2 regions of the Alteromonas sp. ABM1_013 genome follow, and region 2 is predicted to be linked to the other one. Evidence: predicted binding sites of a transcription regulator. Region 2 holds the regulator's gene; the other holds the start of a gene.
What was found. The regulator ArgR, encoded in region 2, controls arginine synthesis, uptake and breakdown. The targets are predictions, from matches to a motif close to ANTGAATANNTATTCANT.

Region 1 (9,566 bases), on a different contig from region 2:
AACGGCTGGTCTTCAGCATCGTAATCGCCAACTTTAATGTTTTTGGTTACTTCGATTAAGCGAGCAAGGATTGCGTCACCTTGTGCATCGGCTGGTAAGAATAGACGACGTGCACACGTACAGCGCTGACCTGAAGTTATGAAAGCAGATTGCACGATATCGTGTACTGCCGCATCAACATCAGCCACGTCTTTCACAATAAGTGGGTTGTTACCACCCATTTCAAGCGCCAAGATTTTGCCCGGGTGTCCTGCGAACTGCTCGTGAAGGATTTTTCCAGTACGAGAACTACCTGTGAAGAACAGACCATCGATGTCGTTATGCGACGCCAACGCTTTGCCTGTTTCAACCTCACCTTGTACTAGGTTAAGTACGCCCGCTGGCAGGCCAGCAGCGTCCCATAGTTTTACCATTTCTTGTGCAACCATAGGCGTCAAATCGCTTGGCTTAAACACAACAGTGTTTCCTGCAATAAGGGCCGGAACAATGTGTCCGTTTGGCAGGTGACCAGGGAAGTTGTATGGGCCGAACACAGCAACAACGCCGTGAGGCTTGTGGCGAATAAAGGCTTTACCAACAGGCATTGGATTTTCAACGTTACCCGTGCGCTCAAAGTAGGCTTTTTCAGAAATACCAATTTTGCCCATCATGGCGCCTACTTCAGTGGCGGTTTCCCACTCTGGTTTGCCCGTTTCTTTAGCCATAACTTTGGCTAGATGCGCTTTCGCTTCTTCTAGCTTAGTGCCATAAACCTTGATGATTTCTAGACGCTCTTCAACGGTTTTCATGCTCCACGCTACAAGTGCAGTTCGAGCGGCGTTAATTGCGTCATCAATTTGAGCGGCAGTCGCAGACTTACCTTCCCAAATTACTTCGTTTTTTGCAGGGTCAACTGACGTTAAGTCGTGACCTTGTCCGGCAACCCATTCACCGTTGATAAAATGTGTATGTAGCATAGTGGGTGTCCTTTTAATCTCTGAATGTAACGGGGGCAAAGCGTACGTGCTCTCCCTCTTTGACATTCAATGCAGCAGCGGCTTGGCGAGATAGCACGGCAACTTGCTTTTCTTCGCTTACCGTCATCTCGGTGGCGACTGCACGAAAATCAGATACTGATGTATTAATGATGTAGTGCGTTTGCCCTTGGGCAGCAGCGCTATCGTCAATCAAAACAGGCAATTTTAAACTCGACTGAGCCGTGCGGATGTGGCTCAAGTTTGCTTCTACCGTTGGGCCTGCGTCGAAAATGTCTACGTAGCCGCGGCAAGAAAAGCCTTCTTCTTCTAAAAGCTGAAGTGCAGGACGTGTTTTGTCGTGGACTTCGCCAATGACTTCTTGCGCTTCTTTGCTAAGCAGATTTACGTATATCGGGTACTTTGGCATAAGCTCAGCAATAAACACTTTATTACCAATGCCAGTTAAGTAGTCGGCAGTAGGAAAATCCATCGAGAAGAAGTGGGTTTCCAACCACTCCCAAAACGGTGAGCGTCCTTCTTCATCACTTACACCGCGCATTTCAGCTATGACTGTCTCTGAAAAGCGTTCACGGTGCTCCATCATGAACAAGAATCGAACCTTTGAAAGAAAGCGGCCGTTAATGCCGCCACGGGCTTGTTCGCGAAGAAACAGGGTACATATCTCAGTAACGCCGGTGTAATCATTACAAAACGTTAGAATGTCTACCGTATTGTGAATGTTCAGCTCGCGCGAGGCATGCACGACTTTGCTAAGGTGGTAATGATAGAACGCGTCATCTATACCAACAGCCGCTTCAATACCTGTTGTTCCCACTACCTGTCCGGTAGTGGTATCTTCCATTACAAACAAGTATGACTCATCGCCAGGTTCAGTTACGTTTGGCTTGTTGAACGCGGTTTCTGCACGATCGATTTTACGCTGCAGCAATTCGTCGTTGACAGGTAAAGACGTAAAGCCAATACCTGATTCAACGGCGATTTCTTTAAGCGCGTTATAGTCGGCCTTCGTGATAGGGCGAATGATATTCATGTTCGCTACTCGTGTTGTAATTATTCGGCGTTTACAACGGCAGCAACGGCGCGTTCAAAACGTGCAAGACCTTCTTTAATGTCTTCATCAGGAATAACCAGTGAAGGTGCAAAACGAATAACGTTCATGCCAGCGACAAGACACATAAGGTTCTCTTTAGTTGCAGCCATCATGAAGTCGCGTGCACGGCCTTGGTATTTCTCATTCAATGCACAACCTAACAACATGCCTTGACCACGTACTTCTTCAAATACGTTGTACTTGTCATTGATAGCGCCAAGTAATTCGCGGAAAAGGGCTTCTTTCTTAAGCACGCCTTCAAGCACTTCTGGCTGGTTTACGATATCTAACGCTTTTTCCGCAACCGCACAGGCCAGTGGGTTACCGCCGTAAGTACTACCGTGGGTACCTGGCTTAAGGTGTGCTGCAATATCATTCGTTGTTAGCATGGCGCCAATTGGGAAGCCGCCACCAAGTGACTTAGCGGTAGTTAAAATATCTGGTGTTACGCCAAGACCCATATATGCGTAAAGGTGACCGGTACGACCCACGCCCGATTGTACCTCATCGAAAATTAGCAGAGCATTGTGCTTGTCACATAGCTCACGAACGCCTTTTACGAAATCTGCATCAGGTGGAATGATTCCGCCTTCCCCTTGAAGCGGCTCCATCATTACTGCACAAGTTTTATCTGAAATTAGTGCTTCAAAGGCAGCTAGGTCATTGTAGTCGCAGTGATCAACAGCGCCTGGCTTAGGACCAAAACCATCAGAGTAAGCCGCTTGACCACCTACCGTTACGGTAAAGAAGGTACGACCATGGAAACCTTTATTAAAAGCAATGATTTGATTCTTGTCTTCACCGTGCTTATCAAGTGCCCAACGACGAGCAAGCTTAAGTGCCGCTTCGTTAGCTTCCGCACCAGAGTTGGCAAAGTAAACTTTGTCAGAGAAAGTTGCATCGTTAAGCTTTTTAGCAAGGCGAAGCGCAGGTTCGTTAGTAAATACGTTGCTTAGATGCCAAAGCTTGCTGCCTTGTTCATTAAGTGCCTTAACTAGCTCAGGATGGCAGTGACCTAAAACGTTTACTGCAATACCACCTGCAAAGTCGATGTACTCAGCTCCATCTTGATCCCATACGCGTGAACCTTCACCTCGAACAGGTACCATACCTGCTGGGTTATAGTTAGGAACCATTACATCATCAAATGTAGCGCGAGTTACGTTCATCTTTGTTACCTCTGCATTGGGCGCCAATCGCCTGCTTGTCTAATCAATGCGCACGTTTCATACGTGCTGCGTGAGTCGATAAGCACTAATTTGGCGCATAAAAACTAATCGGATTTGATTTACAGTATGCCATTTTTTTTAACATTTGTCTTCTATGCAAAGGGCTGCAGCCCTTTATTTATAAGGACTGTGGCTTAATTTGCAGGAAAAGTGAATAACTATTAACTACTGGGCTATATCATTAAGTAATAATCAATTTTTACGTTAAGAAAAGCGCCGCGTGGTGGTTTTGTGGTGCTTTAACAGAATAAAAGGGAGTAATGCGCCGTGACAAACTTGCCTGTTTACCCGTGCTGAAAACAGGCAAAGTACTGAGGTACGGCCGATATTTTTGAGTATCAGACATCAACTACGAAAAAAGTGCATAACCAATGCATGAATATCCATAAAATATTTCACGTTTAGTGCACTATTTTGCGTGATTGGTGTTCTAAATGAGTAGGGTGTAGCTAAAAGCTCTAGTAACTATCTTCATTTTTCACCAACGGAAGGGTGAAGATATCCGTGCTTTTAAGTGCCTCAAGTGCACCCGCAGGGTATTTTTGTTCAGCGAAAAGTGGTTTAACTTCTTTAATGTCGACAAGCTTTAACTGATGCAACATGCGTATTTGCGTATAAGCACGTGCTTGGTGCAGTATTTTGCTCAAGGTCTTGGCCTGCGCAGGCTGTTTATCAGCACATGCACGCATTGGCTGTGCAATTGGCAGACGGGTAAAGTGCATCCACTCCAAAATATCTGCGCTTATTGCATCAGCAAATTCTTGCTGTAAGGCAATAAGGTGGTTTGCTGATGGCGCAATTTTTAGCAAAGCCTCGTGCCGTTTTTGTTCTTTATCTTTTTGACACTCTTGCAGCAGGTGCAGCTGAATTTTATCAAACAGCTTAAAGTAAAGCCGCGTCACGGCGCAACGGCCTAAGTTACTTACCATTGCCAACACGTAGGCTTGATTTTTATTCAGGTCGCTTAATGTAGCAAGGCGCTTAGCGGTCAGCGCAATGCCCGTAGAGTACTGCGTTAGTTTTTGTTTTATCAACGGGTATGGATCGGTAATTTGAGGCATGGCACGCTTTAATATCAACGAGGGGATTAGCGTACGCAAGTTTTCGATACCTAAAAAGCTTAAAGCGGTACGTAAGGTTTCAACAACAATAATACGTCCCCGCGAGTCTTTTCGCCTAAATCTGGGCGTATTTACTACTACAATAAGTTCGTCGTAAAGCCACGGCATAGTGGCGACTATAGGCTCGAGCTTTGACACTGAGCATGCTTTGACAGATAAGGCATCTAATAGCTCACCAATGTTTTCAGGCAAGTTAAGCACTTTCTGAACGAGTTCATCGGTATAGCTGAGTTGTTCAGTAAGTTCACCAAGCAAAATCTCGTGAAGGTGGTGGCTAACCGATTCTAAATAAGAGGCTTCTGTTTTTTCCTGTAGGCGCTTGTTTTCAATTGCGACTTTTTCAACGTGAAGTAAAAGCCTACGTGCGTCACCCTGTTCTGACTGTTCGAAGCTGACTTGGCCCACCTTACGCTTTCCTAGCATTTCAAGCACGCGCTCGGGTGATACGATCATATTTTCAAATCGATCATCTATCGTCGGCGGTGTGGTTGCCCCCATGGTCATATTAAAAGCACTCCTGCTCATAACTTTTTGGTGAACGGCGATATTATCGTACATTAGGGGCCTTTATAACGTTAGCTACGGTAATGATGAAAATGTAGCTACCACTTAAAAGCACAGTTAGCACCCTGCAATGATTGATATCGCTTATGTAGTTTTCAACATAACGCTCAGTTAGCGCTTGGCTAAACTTGATTATGAAAAGTTAAACGAAAAATCAGTGAATTGCGAATTTTAACGGCCTTCAAGCGCAACCTTTTACACTATGTAGGGTATCGGCAATACACCTGTAGACTTAAACCTTTTTATGATGAAGAAAAGCTTCAAGCACGCTGTGACCGTGTTCGGTAAGTAATGATTCAGGGTGATACTGAACACCCCATATAGGGTAGCGATTATGGGAAACTGCCATAATTTCTTTTGTACCCGCCGCTGTCTCACACCAAGCATCGACGCGTAGTGATGGCGGTAAAGATTCAGGGCTTAATACTAATGAATGGTAGCGGGTTACGTTAAAGGTGTTTGGTAGCCCTTCAAATAGCCCTGTGTTGTGATGGGACAATGCTGAAACTTTACCGTGTTTTATTTCCTGGGCGCCTACCACTTCTGCACCAAAAACTTGTCCTATGGCTTGATGACCTAAGCAAACGCCCATTATGGGAATTTTACCGGCAAAATGCTCTATCGCAGATAAACTGATACCCGCTTCGTTAGGCGTGCAAGGGCCTGGCGAGATAACAAGCTGAGAAGGTGCTAAGCGCGATACATCGTCAAGATTGAGGGCGTTGTTTCGCACTACTTCAACGTCAGCACCAAGTTCTGTGAAATACCTAGCAAGGTTATGAGTGAACGAATCGAAATTATCAATTAACAGCAACACAGCAGTGTTAATCCTTGGTATATCTATAAAGCAATGGTTGTGACATGAAGCGCTTTATTAACGCTTCATGTCTTTTACGTACAGTATTTAAGTTACGGCTTTGGAATAAAACCCACTGCTTTGTAAACTTTGGCCAGTGTCTCTGCTGCGCGGGCTGATGCTTTTTCCGCACCTTGGCGCATAACGTCGTCTAAGTACGCTCTATCCGCACGAATTTCAGCGTAGCGGGTTTGGATAGGTTCAAGTAAAGATACCACGGCATCTGCAACATCGCCTTTTAAGTGACCGTACATTTTGTCGGTATATTCAGGCTCAAGCTCTTTTACCGATTTACCCGTTGCTAATGAAAGCAGGGTAAGTAAGTTAGATACCCCTGGTTTCTCGGTCGGGTTGAAGTATATATTAGCTTGTTCGTCAGAGTCGGTTACCGCGCGTTTAATCTTCTTAGCCAGCTTCTTAGGATCTTCTAACAGACCAATGAAGTTATTGGGGTTGTTGTCTGACTTAGACATTTTCTTTTCTGGTTCTTGCAGGCTCATGATACGAGCACCGAACTCTGGAATATAAGGGGCAGGTAAACGGAATACGTCGCCATATAGGTTATTCACGCGGGTAGCAATGTCCCGTGTTAACTCAAGGTGTTGCTTTTGATCTTCACCCACAGGGACTTTATCCGCTTGATAAAGCAAGATATCTGCTGCTTGAAGCACAGGGTAGCTGTACAAGCCCACATTGATGTTGTTCTCGTTTTTCGCAGACTTATCTTTAAACTGTGTCATGCGGTTTAGCTCGCCCATTTGAGCATAGCAATTTAATACCCAAGACAGCTGCGCATGTTCAGGGACATGTGATTGCAAAAATAGCGTACTCTTTTGTGGGTCAATACCGCAAGCTAGATAAAGAGAAAGGCCGTCTAGACAGGCTTCGGCAAGCTGCTTTGGATCTTGCCTTACGGTGATCGCATGCAAATCGACAATCATGTATAAGCAGTCGTGATCGTCTTGCATGGAAACCCACTGTTTAAGTGCACCCATATAGTTGCCAAGGGTAAGTTGTCCTGAAGGCTGGCAGCCACTTAATACAACGGGTTTATTACTCATTTCTATTTACCTGTAATACGTTAAATTCTGTTAAAAACTAAGCTTTAGACAACGATGAAAGTTCATCGCGCATTTGCGTAATCACATCGCTGTAATCGGGTTGGGAGAAAATGGCTGAACCAGCCACAAACATATCTGCACCAGCTTCTGCTATTGCGCGAATGTTATCGACTTTTACGCCACCGTCAATTTCAATTCGAATATCATAGCCGCTTTCTAGTACACGCTGCTTTACCGCACGTACCTTATCTAGGGTACTGGGGATAAACTTCTGGCCGCCAAAACCAGGATTCACCGACATTATAAGAATATGGTGTAGTTTATCCATAACATGATCTAGGTAGTGTAGCGGCGTAGCCGGATTAAATACCAAACCGGGTTTGCAGCCTGCATCAATAATGAGCTGAAGAGAGCGGTCTATATGTTCAGATGCTTCTGGGTGAAAGCTTATGTAGCTTGCGCCCGCGTTAGCGAATTTCTCAATAAGGTCATCTACTGGCTTTACCATAAGGTGAACATCAATCGGCGCGGTTATACCGTAATTTCTCAATGCTTCGCAAATCATTGGCCCAAACGTAAGGTTTGGCACATAGTGGTTATCCATCACATCGAAATGCACCACATCGGCGCCTGCGTCTAATACTTTTTCTACGTCTTCACCAAGTCTGGCGAAGTCGGCAGAGAGTATTGATGGGGCAATTAAAAAGGGTTTCATTACGTGTCCTTCAAGTCAAAAAACAATAAGGTGCGTTGCCACTTACGATATAAGGTTGCGAAAGTTTACCCAAAACCATGCTTTTTTACTATGTAAAGGGCACATCAAGGATGATTTGACATAAATTTAAGACAGACAACGGTAAAGCGTGTCGCTGCCCAATTTTGGTGAGGCTGCGTTTTATTGGTGCGTTTTTAAGCGGTCTTCCCACTGAGTAAATTACGGGAGTATTAAGTGTTTATTATTTAAGTTATTACATATCAATGGTTTATGATTTTTTCGGCAAGCTTTTTTAATGAACCATAAATGGGCATCAACTTTGCGTTATCCAGTCCAAAAAGAAAACACAGACAGAAAAAACGAATTACAACAAGTTTGAATTTGACTGGAGAACACACATGAAAACATCTACAAAAAGAACCCTACTTGCCGCTGCTATTTCTTCAGCGTGTCTACTAACTGCAATGCCTAGCTATGCTGAAGGCGAGTTTACTGCCAATGCTAGTGCAACCAGCAACTACATTTGGCGTGGTCTAACACAGACAACTAACGAAGCTGCTGTACAGGGCGGTATCGACTACGCACACGAAAGCGGCTTCTATGCAGGTACGTGGGCGTCTAACGTGAATTACGGTGCAGGTGACGAATATTCATACGAGCACGATATGTATTTTGGTTTTGCTGGCGAGTCTGACGGCATTGCGTATGATTTTGGTTACCTTTATTACAACTACGATGATGAAGCGAACTTCGACTTCGCAGAATTATACGGCTCGGTAGGTATGGGTGGTTTAAGCCTTACCGTTTACTTGCTAGCTCACACTGAAGCTGATGAAGGCGAAGAGCAGGACTTTGGTTTTGCGCAAGCGTCTTATACGACTGTTGGCTACACCACTGAAATTTTAAATGGCACTGAACTTGGTTTCCACGTTGGTTATCACGAAGGTGATTTCGCTGAAGCGTTTAACGGCGTAGAAGGTTACATGGACTACGGTATTTCAATCGCGAAAGACGGATTTAGCTTTGCAATTACAGGCACTGATCTTGATGATATGGGCGGTGACGACGAATATGATAACGATGCAGTTAAATTTACTGTTGCTTATTCAGTAGATTTCGAGCTTTAAAGATTAATCTAAGAGGCCTAAGGATAGGCCTCTTAACCTAAACGTTGAGTAGTAAAAGCCTAATGTATTTGCATTAGGCTTTTCAATTTAAAACGCAACTCATTTTTAACTTGTTCGTTACTTGCTTTTGATTATAATGAGATTAAATTTTAAACGAGTGTAAGGGGTATTCAGGATGAAAGTTCTTCCTTTTTTTGCGATTTGCGGAGCCGTCGCCCTAGTTAGCGTGGCCGTTACAAACCCGCCAAGCTCACGCTCGTCTGTTTGTGAATTTCAGCCTGTTACCGAGTTTAATCCAAAGCTTCCTGCAAGCCACATTCAAAACCAATGCGCCCGTCATCAAGAGGGAGTTGAAGAGGTTAGCTGGCTGTCATGGATAGCAGGAAAATCACCGTCCTTTCAATTTCACTTTTTAGATTTACTAGAGTTGCTTCACAGCGACGATGGTAATCGGGATTTCACTTCACCTTCAAACGACTCTTAAGGGGATATTATGCAATCTGGTACTGGTTTTTGGTCAGTTCTAGGTAGTGTAGTGGCAAGTTTGTTTGGTGTTCAAAGCCATAAAAATTATGAACGTGACTTTACTAAAGGTACCTTTATCAGCTTTGCTGTTATAGGCGTTATTTTAGTCGTGGTATTTGTCGTATCACTCTTCATGTTTGTAAAGTGGTATACAGGCTACGGCTGATAACCCCCTCACACTGAGTAAAAGCGCTTCATCGCTTCAAATCGTTGTTTTTTTTAAGCTTTTATCTCGCAATAACTATTTAGCAGAAGAGGGCTGAGCTACTTTTTTCTTGCGTGTTTTTCGCTTGGGAACAAC
Region 2 (9,566 bases):
CCGGTAGCACCACTATTTGAAACGCTAGACGATTTGAACAACTCGCCTGACGTAATGCGCAAACTTCTGTCTATCGACTGGTATCGCGGTTACGTGAAAGGTCGTCAGTTCGTTATGATTGGCTATTCTGACTCAGCAAAAGATGCAGGCGCATTAGCAGCTGGCTGGGCACAGTATCAGTCGCAAGAAGCACTGGTTGCCATTGCAGAAGAATTCGACGTAAGCCTAACCCTGTTCCACGGTCGTGGCGGTACGATTGGTCGTGGTGGATTGCCAGCACACGCTGCTATTTACTCACAACCTCCTGGCTCACTAGAAGGCGGATTCCGCGTAACTGAACAGGGCGAAACTATTCGCTATAAGTTCGGTATGCCAAAACTGGCTAAACGCAGCCTAGGTATTTACGCCAGCGCCATTATTGAAGCTATGTTGTTCCCACCTCCGGCACCAAAAGAAGAGTGGCGCGAGCTTATTACCGCAATGGCAGCGCAAGGTCGCGATAACTACCGTGCAACTGTACGTCATGATGAAGAGTTTGTCCCTTACTTCCGCGTGGCTACTCCAGAGCAAGAGTTGGGTAAACTACCGCTAGGTAGCCGCCCAGCTAAGCGTAAGCCACAAGGCGGAATTGAGAGCCTACGAGCTATACCGTGGATCTTCGCTTGGGCACAAACACGTTTAGTACTGCCAAGCTGGCTAGGCGTTATGCGCGCTATTGATAGCGTGAAGACCCCTGAAAACGAGAAAGTAGTTAACGAAATGTTCAGCGAATGGCCATTCTATCGTTCGCGTCTTTCTATGCTAGACATGGTGTTCCACAAAGCTGATCCACGCATCAGTGAAGCTTATGATGAGCGCCTTGTACCTAAAGAGCTTAAGCACTTTGGTGAAGCGCTACGTAGCGAGCTTAAAGAGAGCATCTCGTCACTATTGGCTATCACAGGCGATGACGACATTATGAAGAACGATCCGCAAGGTAAAGAGTCTATGGAAATTCGCGCTGCGTATCTCCAACCGCTTCATTACCTGCAAATTGAACTTCTAGATCGTATCCGTAAAGCCGGTGACGATGCGCAGAACACAAGCCTAGAACGCGCCATGATGGTTACCATCGCGGGTATCGCGATTGGTATGCGTAATACGGGTTAATCACTGTGCTAACGAAGCGCTTGAATTGACGCACACAGCTTTATTATGTTGGTCACCAATTGCTTCGCTACGAAATAATATAAAAAAAGCCCGCTTCATATGATGAAGCGGGCTTTTTATTGCTTACGTGTTTTTACTTACACTTTAGATAAGAACTAACAGGTAAGGTCGAAGCGGTCTGCGTTCATCACCTTTGTCCACGCTGCAACAAAGTCTTTAACAAACTTCTCTTTGCTATCATCTTGCGCGTATAGCTCAGCATACGCTCGCAACACTGAGTTTGAACCAAACACTAAGTCAAAGCGTGTAGCGGTAAACACTTCGTCACCTGACGCTCTATCGACAATGGCGTAGCTGTTTTTCCCAGTCGGCTTCCACGTGTATTTCATGTCAGTAAGGTTTACGAAGAAGTCCGTGCTCAGCGTACCTACATTGTCGGTGAATACACCATGCTTACTGCCGCCGTAGTTAGTGCCAAGCATGCGCATACCGCCTACTAGTACCGTCATTTCTTTTGCTGTTAAACCAAGTAACTGGGTTTTGTCTAACATTAGCTCTTCTGGCTTAACTGCAAAGTCTTTTTGAAGGTAGTTTCTGTAACCGTCTGCAATTGGCTCTAATGGATCAAACGATTCAGCATCGGTCATGTCGTCAGTAGCGTCGCCGCGTCCAGGAGAGAAAGGAACAGGTACGTTAAAGCCTGCCGCTTCAATCCCCTTTTCTATGCCCACGTTACCTGCTAAAACAATGGTATCCGCAAGGCTTGCACCCGCCGCGTCAGCAAGTGGAGCAAGAACCTCTAGCACCTTATTTAAACGCTCAGGCTCATTGCCCTCCCAATCTTTCTGAGGAGCTAAACGAATTCGCGCACCATTAGCGCCGCCACGTAAATCTGACCCTCTAAAGGTACGAGCACTATCCCACGCTGTTGCTACCATATCCCCAACAGATAGGCCTGATTCTGCAATTTTACTCTTCAACGCTTCAACGTCATATGACGTACTGCCTTCAGGAACTGGATCCTGCCAAATTAACGTTTCTTCTGGTACATCAGGCCCTATGTAACGAACTTTTGGTCCTAGGTCGCGGTGAGTAAGTTTAAACCATGCGCGGGCGAACACTTCGCTGAAGTATTCGTGATCGTTATAAAATTTTTCAGAAATTTTTCTGTATTCCGGATCCATCTTCATCGCCATATCGGCGTCGGTCATAATAGGGTTGTAGCGTGTTGATGGGTCTTCAACATCAACAGGCTTGTCTTCTTCCTTAATATTGATTGGTTCCCACTGCTCAGCGCCCGCTGGAGACTTTTTCAGTTCCCATTCGTAATTAAGCAGTAGGTGGAAATAGCCGTTATCCCATTGCGTAGGATTCGTCGTCCACGCGCCTTCAATACCACTAGATACGGTATCACGACCAATACTGCGGCTCTCATGATTCATCCAGCCAAGACCGGCTTCTTCAATACCTGCTGCTTCTGGGTCTGGCCCTAACGCTTCTGCACTTCCGTTACCGTGACATTTACCCACCGTGTGACCACCGGCTGCTAACGCAACGGTTTCTTCGTCGTTCATTGCCATACGCGCAAAGGTTTCACGTACGTGAGCTGCCGTTTTAAGTGGATCTGGCTTACCGTTAACGCCTTCAGGGTTTACGTAAATAAGGCCCATCTGCACAGCTGCCAAAGGGTTTTCCATGGTTTCAGCACTTTCTACGTCTTCATAGCGTTCATCACTAGGCGCTAACCACTCTTTCTCAGCGCCCCAGTAAACGTCTTTCTCAGGGTGCCAAATATCTTCACGACCGAAGGCAAAACCATAAGTCTTAAGGCCCATGCTGTCGTAAGCTATGGTCCCCGCAAGAACAAACAAATCAGCCCAGCTTAATTTGTTGCCATACTTCTTTTTAATGGGCCAAAGTAAACGGCGCGCTTTATCTAAGTTAACGTTATCAGGCCAAGAGTTAAGCGGTGCAAAACGTTGGTTGCCCGTTGAAGCGCCACCGCGACCATCCGCAATTCGGTACGAACCTGCCGCATGCCATGACATACGGATCATAAGGCCGCCATAGTGCCCCCAATCCGCTGGCCACCATGGCTGTGAATCTGTCATTAAGTCGGTGAGATCTTTTTTAAGGGCTTGAAAGTCTAGTTTTTTAACCTCTTCACGGTAATCGAAGTCTTCTCCCATTGGGTTTGTCTTCGTATCGTGCTGATGCAGAATGTCTAAGTTTAAGGCTTCAGGCCACCAGTCCATTACTGTTGTCCCTGTGGCTGTTAAACCACCATGCATGACCGGACATTTTTTTGCCGAATCATTCACATCACCTAACTTTGCATTGCTCATATTACATCCTCTTTGCCTGTTCGTTAGCGTTATACAACTTAGTTGGTTAGATAAGTTATAGGGTTGACCCATGCAGTTACGCTGTCACGTTAGCATTGATACTAAACCAGCGTTCTCCAAGCATAGTCAAAGTTTTACGCTTTTCCACAAAAGTTTAGACATTAGCCCTTATTGCGAGCATTTGCCAACCAAAGCCAATACAGGTAAGCCACTAATCTTTTTCTCATGGCTGAAAGCAGCATAATATTTAAGCCCTGTACTTCTGCTACAGCCAAAGGTATCAATACAGATTCACGTGAAGATAGGCTTTTTAATATTGCGAAATGCCCTACCCTTAAATAATACAAACGCACGTCCATTCGCAACTGCAAAAGTATACGGCCAAATTAATCATGGTTTGCCAAAAGAGGTTACAAACAAATCCTCCGTACAGTTAAAAAGTCACTTCGACCTTAATACACTTTAAAGGTCCCAATTCTTGGGGCTTTTATTAATAGATTAAAAATGACTTATGCAAGAGTTAAATGTAGAAGAAGTTACACAAGTGTCTGGAGCAATGAGTGATTGGGCCTCTGGAGGCATGGCAGTAATAGGCCTTGGGATTGCCGGAGGTCCAGCTACAGGTATATTCGGACTCGCTGTCGGCGGAGCAATGATGTTCATTGGCTATTTAGACAAGTAAAAAGTGATAAAAGCTCACCTTTGGGCGAGCTTTTAATATCCATCTAATGAGGGGAAAACACCATGAAGCATAAAAAATTGGCTGATTTCACTTACCTAGTTTTGATCTTTACAACGTTCATCGCCTCCTACTTTAAAGATAGCGATTCTTTTTTTTACACATTTACCGCACTAACGCTGGGTTACATAGTCATTCTTCAGCATGGAATTATTCAACGTTTGGATTTTAACTAAGCCCCCCCTTTCTGTGGCTAATAAATCTATAAAGATAGAAAAATGAGGTTTTGGGCTGAGAGAAGTTTTGATAAGTAAACTTGCACCAAAAACGCCGTCGCAATGTCTACAAAGATGCAACGAAAAAGGCTGAATACCTAAGGGCGTAACAGATCGCTTCTTTCTAAAAAACTTCAGTTATTAGGCTATTGAGGTGTTTAGAGTTGGCGGGGCTTTGATAAGCAGGCTCTCCTGTGCCAAGGATGCCATGACGAGGCCTACAAAGACGCAACAAAAAAGGCTGGATACGTAAGGTCGTAACAGACTGTCTGCAGCAGGGATGCTGCAGCCAAGCCTCCATGGATGGAAGCTCGGCGTGTCTGTGTAGGCCTTACGTATCCAGCCTTTTCTAGCGGATGCTAATGCATCCGCTTTAAGCACTATTAGCCGTTTACGAAGTCAACGCCTAGCTTGATGTCGCCACGTAGGCCTTCAAGCATGTCGTTTTTCGCTTTTTCTTCAAATGCGCTTAGCTCGCCGTATGGCAAGATTTCTACAACACCGTTTGCGCCAAGGCGTACTGGGTGTGCGAAGAATGCTGCGTCGTCGCTGTCGTCAGTCTGTACGTAAGTGTACTCAACAACGTTCTCACCTTGCATTGCTGCTACTAGAGACAGACAGAAACGCGCTGCTGCTTGACCCATTGAAAGGGTTGCAGAGCCGCCGCCAGCTTTCGCTTCAACAACTTCAGTACCCGCATTCTGGATACGAGTAGTTAGGCTAGATACTTCTTCGTCTGTAAACTCTACGCCTTCAACTTGTGAAAGAAGAGGAAGGATAGTTGTACCCGAGTGACCACCGATTACCGGTACGTGCACAGAAGATACGTCTACACCTTTAAGTTCAGCAACGAAAGTTTCAGCACGGATAACGTCAAGTGTCGTTACACCGAAAAGCTTGTTCTTGTCGTAAACGCCTTTAGCTTTAAGCGTTTCAGCTGCAATAGCTACAGTAGTGTTAACTGGGTTAGTGATGATACCAACACACGCGTTCGGGCAGTTATCAGCTACACCTTCAATTAGGTTTTTAACAATGCCGGCGTTGATGTTGAACAGATCAGAACGATCCATACCTGGCTTACGAGGCATACCCGCTGGAATAAGAACTACGTCTGCTCCAGTAAGTGCATCAGCTAGGTCATCTTTACCGTGACCGGTTACTTTTACCGCAGTGGGGATGTGGCTCAAATCAACGGCAACACCAGGAACAACTGGCGCAACGTCATATAGCGCTAAATCTGAACCTGCTGGCAATTGTGTTTTCAACAACAAAGACAGCGCCTGACCAATACCACCGGCAGCACCTAACACGGCTACTTTCATACCATTTCTCCTATGGGATTACTTCACGTATTTAAACGGAACGTCACACTAATGCAACGCGGGGGAAAACTCAATCACCGGATCGTCTTATTAACGTTATTTATGGCGATTTTCATTCGATATTCATTATCATGAATGATTATGCAAAGAAATTGCGCAAAGTCTACCTGTACGGCACAATATACGCATACTAAATACAATTCCTTACGATAACATTTAAAAAAGAAAGAGCGCTAATGGCAAACGCAAAACAAGAGCAACTCATCAAAGCTTTTAAAGAAATCCTAAAAGCAGAAAATTACGGTTCGCAGGGCGAGATAGTTGACGCTTTGAAAGCACAAGGTTTTGACAACATCAGCCAATCCAAAATCTCTAGAATGCTAAGTAAGTTTGGCGCGGTACGAACCCGAAATGCACGAGGAGACATGGTTTACTGTTTGCCTCCTGAATTAGGTATGCCTACCGCCAAAAGTCCGCTCAAACAGTTGGTATTAGATATTGTTCACAACAATGTCATGGTTATTATTAGAACCAGCCCAGGTGCAGCACAGCTTATTGCTCGTTTATTAGATTCGTTAAGCAAGAAAGATGGCGTACTAGGCACTATTGCAGGTGATGACACTATTTTCATTGCCCCTGCTGACGTGACAAGAATTGAAGAATTAAGACAACGCGTTGAAGATTTATTTGAAAATGTATAGTTAGGGCAACCAAAAGCCGACAATCAAAAATAAAGAAACCGCATACAAGATGCGGTTTCCAAATAGGGTATAATCGAAGGCTATCCTAAGATAGCAACTTAATAAGCGCATCTGCTGCGGGGCGAGATGACGGTGGGTTCTGACCCGTTACTAACAAACCGTCAGTAAAGACTTTTACCGCGAAATCGTCAGCACTTTCATACTTACCGCCCTTTTTAACCAGTTCATCTTCTACCAGATAAGGAACAACGTCAGTAAGTTCCATTGCAGCTTCTTCGCTGTTTGAGAACCCCGTTACTTGTTTGCCATCAACTAAGTATTTACCATCTGGATTTTTAACATCCTTTAGTACGATTGGAGCGTGGCACACTGCACCGACAGGTTTATTCGCTGCAATTGTGTCTTCAATTAACTTAATCGAGTGCGCGTTATCAGAAAGATCCCATAGCGGACCATGGCCACCGGGGTAAAATACCGCGTCAAATTCATCAGCACGCACATCTTCAAGCGGTATAGTCGAGGCGATAGCACTACGTGCCAATTCATCTTTAGTATAACGCATGGCGTCGTCTGTCATTGCGTCTTCTGCAAGACTATTAGGGTCAATAGGCACTTGCCCGCCCATTGGTGATGCCAGCGTAATCGTATAGCCTTGATCTTTAAATGCGTAATATGGCGCTGCGAACTCTTCTAACCACATGCCAGTTTTCTTACCCGTGTCACCCATAATTTCGTGAGACGTCATTACCATAAGCATACGTTTTGTCATAAGCCCTCCTTGCGAGCATTTAAAAGTTTTCTCGTCAGTTAATTCGTGTTGTGGAGGGACTTAGATCATAAGCAAACACTGTGATCGATTAGTGGCTTGTGTGTGAGATAAATCGCAGGCATAAAAAAGTGCCACTTCCTGTTAAGGAAAGTGGCACCTAACACTACAACTTGTAGTTAGTGTTTACTACTTCTTAGAAGCGGTAGTTAACACCCAAACGTAATTCCCAAAGTGACGCATCACCTTGACGACGTTCTGGATTAGCAGTACCTACAACAGCTGTATTGAATGAAGTCTCTTCTAGGATACCCCAATCATCGTTAAGCATATTTGTGAAGTTATCAATCACGAAGAATACTTGTGCTGTGTGGTCTTTGTGGAAGGCTGGAACATCTTGGCGAACCGCGATATCAACTTTTGTCCACCAAGGGCTTTCTTCATCGTTACGCTCAGCACCAATTGGAAGTACGTTGTTAGAGTCCAAGTAAGGCGTGAAGTTAAAGATACTATTTACTTCGTCCTCAGAAATAGTAAAGCTGTATGGCTTACCAGACTGAGCAACCGCGAACGCAGAGAACGTAGTGTTGTAGCCATCAATAAGTTCAGTAGTGTAACGGAAGTCCAACGTAAAGCGGTGAGCAATGTTCCAATCCGACAGTGAAGAAACTTCTTCATTCGGGTTAGTAAATGCCCTGAACTGGTAGTTAGAGAACGCTACTGAGCTAGTCATAGGCTGAACATCTTCAGCGTGGCTGTAGTTATAACCACCCACAAGTGAGATGCCGTTGTCCCAAGTCTTGTTCATTGTTGCTGTTAATGAATAAGAAGTAGAGCTTTCATCAGAGTTAGTAAGCTCCAAAGAACCCAGACCCGTTCTTTCGTACTCAATGTATCCCTCGTCGGTAAGACCTACAGGCTCTATACCTTTGTATTTAATCATCGCTTGGTCTTGCGTAATGCTTACCAAAAGATCTAGGTTAAATACATAGTCTTCATCTGTAATGTGCGTCATACCTGCAGAGATTTTCCACTCGCTAGGCATTTCGAAGTCTGGGTCAAGGTTATTTGGTTCAAAGTTACTACCAACACCTGCATCCATCTGAGCATCAAGGTCAGACGGTACTGAGTAACCAGGGCCAGCAGTAACGCCGTCTTCAGTGTTAACCCAAGTTACGCTGCCATCTAGGATGTTTGCGTAATCACCACGTACTTCACCACCAGTAACGTTAGTGTTCTGGTAGTTGTTAGTCATCCAAACGTTCGGGTTACCGCCTGAGAAAAGACCAAAGCCACCGCGTAGTTCTGTGCTATCACTTAGCGTGTAATTAAGACCAACACGTGGTTGAAGAAGGTCTACACCGTCTAGGTTTGCACTATTACTATAACCGTAAGATTCGGTGAATTCAGCGTTCTCTAGAGGGCGGTCTGACGTTGTAATCCAGTCATAACGAAGACCAGCAACTACTTTCAAGTCGTCAGTTAGGTAGAACTCGTCCTGCGCATATGTAGAGTGTGAAGTGTAACCCCACTCAGCAGCTCTATCTAGAAGGTTACCCGAGTAAGCATAACCATAATCAATTCGAGCATTCGCACCATTTTCGAAGTCATCAATGCTGTTAAATGTAGTTGTTGTTTCGGCGTGCTGTACGAAAAGGTTGAAGATATCAAGCGTGTCGTTTTCATAACCGAAAGTTAGCGTGTGACCGTTATCGAAGTAGTAGTTACCGCGGAACATGATGCTAGTTGCATCCCAGTCTAGGTCGTTGGCTTGACGGCTGTCATCAGAACCTAGATAAACAGAAAGGTTATCAGCGTCATCATTAGGATCATTAGCCATGCGAATGATAATTTCACCGAAATCATTGCCACCTGGTGTTCCGTCGCCATAGAAAGAGCGCTGAAGATTATCAAGCTCTGTACGAGCTACGCGGATTTCGGTTGAGAATTTGTCTGTCCAGTCAGAGTAAAGTACACCGATGAAAGACTGAAGTTCTGCACCACGCTCATATAGGTGGCTTTGGAATTCGAATTCATTTGAATCGCCATCAGACTCAGCAAAGTTATTACCGTCGTTGTAGTTATAGGTAAACGCTAAACGGTGCTGGTCATTGATATTCCAGTCTAATTTAACAAGTAGTTTTTCATCTTCGTTAGCAAGACTTGAAGGTACAGAGCCCGCGTCGAAGTTGTAAACATCTTGAGAAATCTGTTGGATACGCTCAACTTCTGCTTGAGTAATATTAACTTCGTTAATTGCACCAGAACCGATAGCGCCACGGTCGAAGGTGTTTGCACCTTCAAGCTTTTCGTATGCTGCGAAGATAAA

Region 1: a site for ArgR is predicted at 3,446-3,463, ahead of ACXAGK_RS00280 (aspartate aminotransferase family protein). Genes of this name have one in related genera too.

What each region holds. Positions count from the first base shown of each region.
Region 1 is NZ_JBSWXH010000001.1:65,322-74,887, forward strand. Features, by position in the region: gene astD (succinylglutamate-semialdehyde dehydrogenase) at 1-956, opposite strand, end outside; gene astA (arginine N-succinyltransferase) at 970-2,007, opposite strand; gene ACXAGK_RS00280 (aspartate aminotransferase family protein) at 2,028-3,236, opposite strand; gene ACXAGK_RS00285 (HDOD domain-containing protein) at 3,755-4,921, opposite strand; gene ACXAGK_RS00290 (anthranilate synthase component II) at 5,214-5,798, opposite strand; gene trpS (tryptophan--tRNA ligase) at 5,891-6,898, opposite strand; gene rpe (ribulose-phosphate 3-epimerase) at 6,936-7,613, opposite strand; gene ACXAGK_RS00305 (TorF family putative porin) at 8,012-8,740, shown strand; gene ACXAGK_RS00310 (hypothetical protein) at 8,916-9,224, shown strand; gene ACXAGK_RS00315 (DUF2970 domain-containing protein) at 9,234-9,431, shown strand; gene ACXAGK_RS00320 (Dam family site-specific DNA-(adenine-N6)-methyltransferase) at 9,507-9,566, opposite strand, start outside.
Region 2 is NZ_JBSWXH010000007.1:60,948-70,513, reverse strand. Features, by position in the region: gene ppc (phosphoenolpyruvate carboxylase) at 1-1,149, shown strand, start outside; gene katG (catalase/peroxidase HPI) at 1,305-3,494, opposite strand; gene ACXAGK_RS18915 (hypothetical protein) at 4,006-4,176, shown strand; gene ACXAGK_RS18910 (hypothetical protein) at 4,239-4,409, shown strand; gene mdh (malate dehydrogenase) at 4,832-5,770, opposite strand; gene argR (transcriptional regulator ArgR) at 6,007-6,471, shown strand; gene ACXAGK_RS18895 (type 1 glutamine amidotransferase domain-containing protein) at 6,557-7,240, opposite strand; gene ACXAGK_RS18890 (TonB-dependent receptor) at 7,434-9,566, opposite strand, start outside.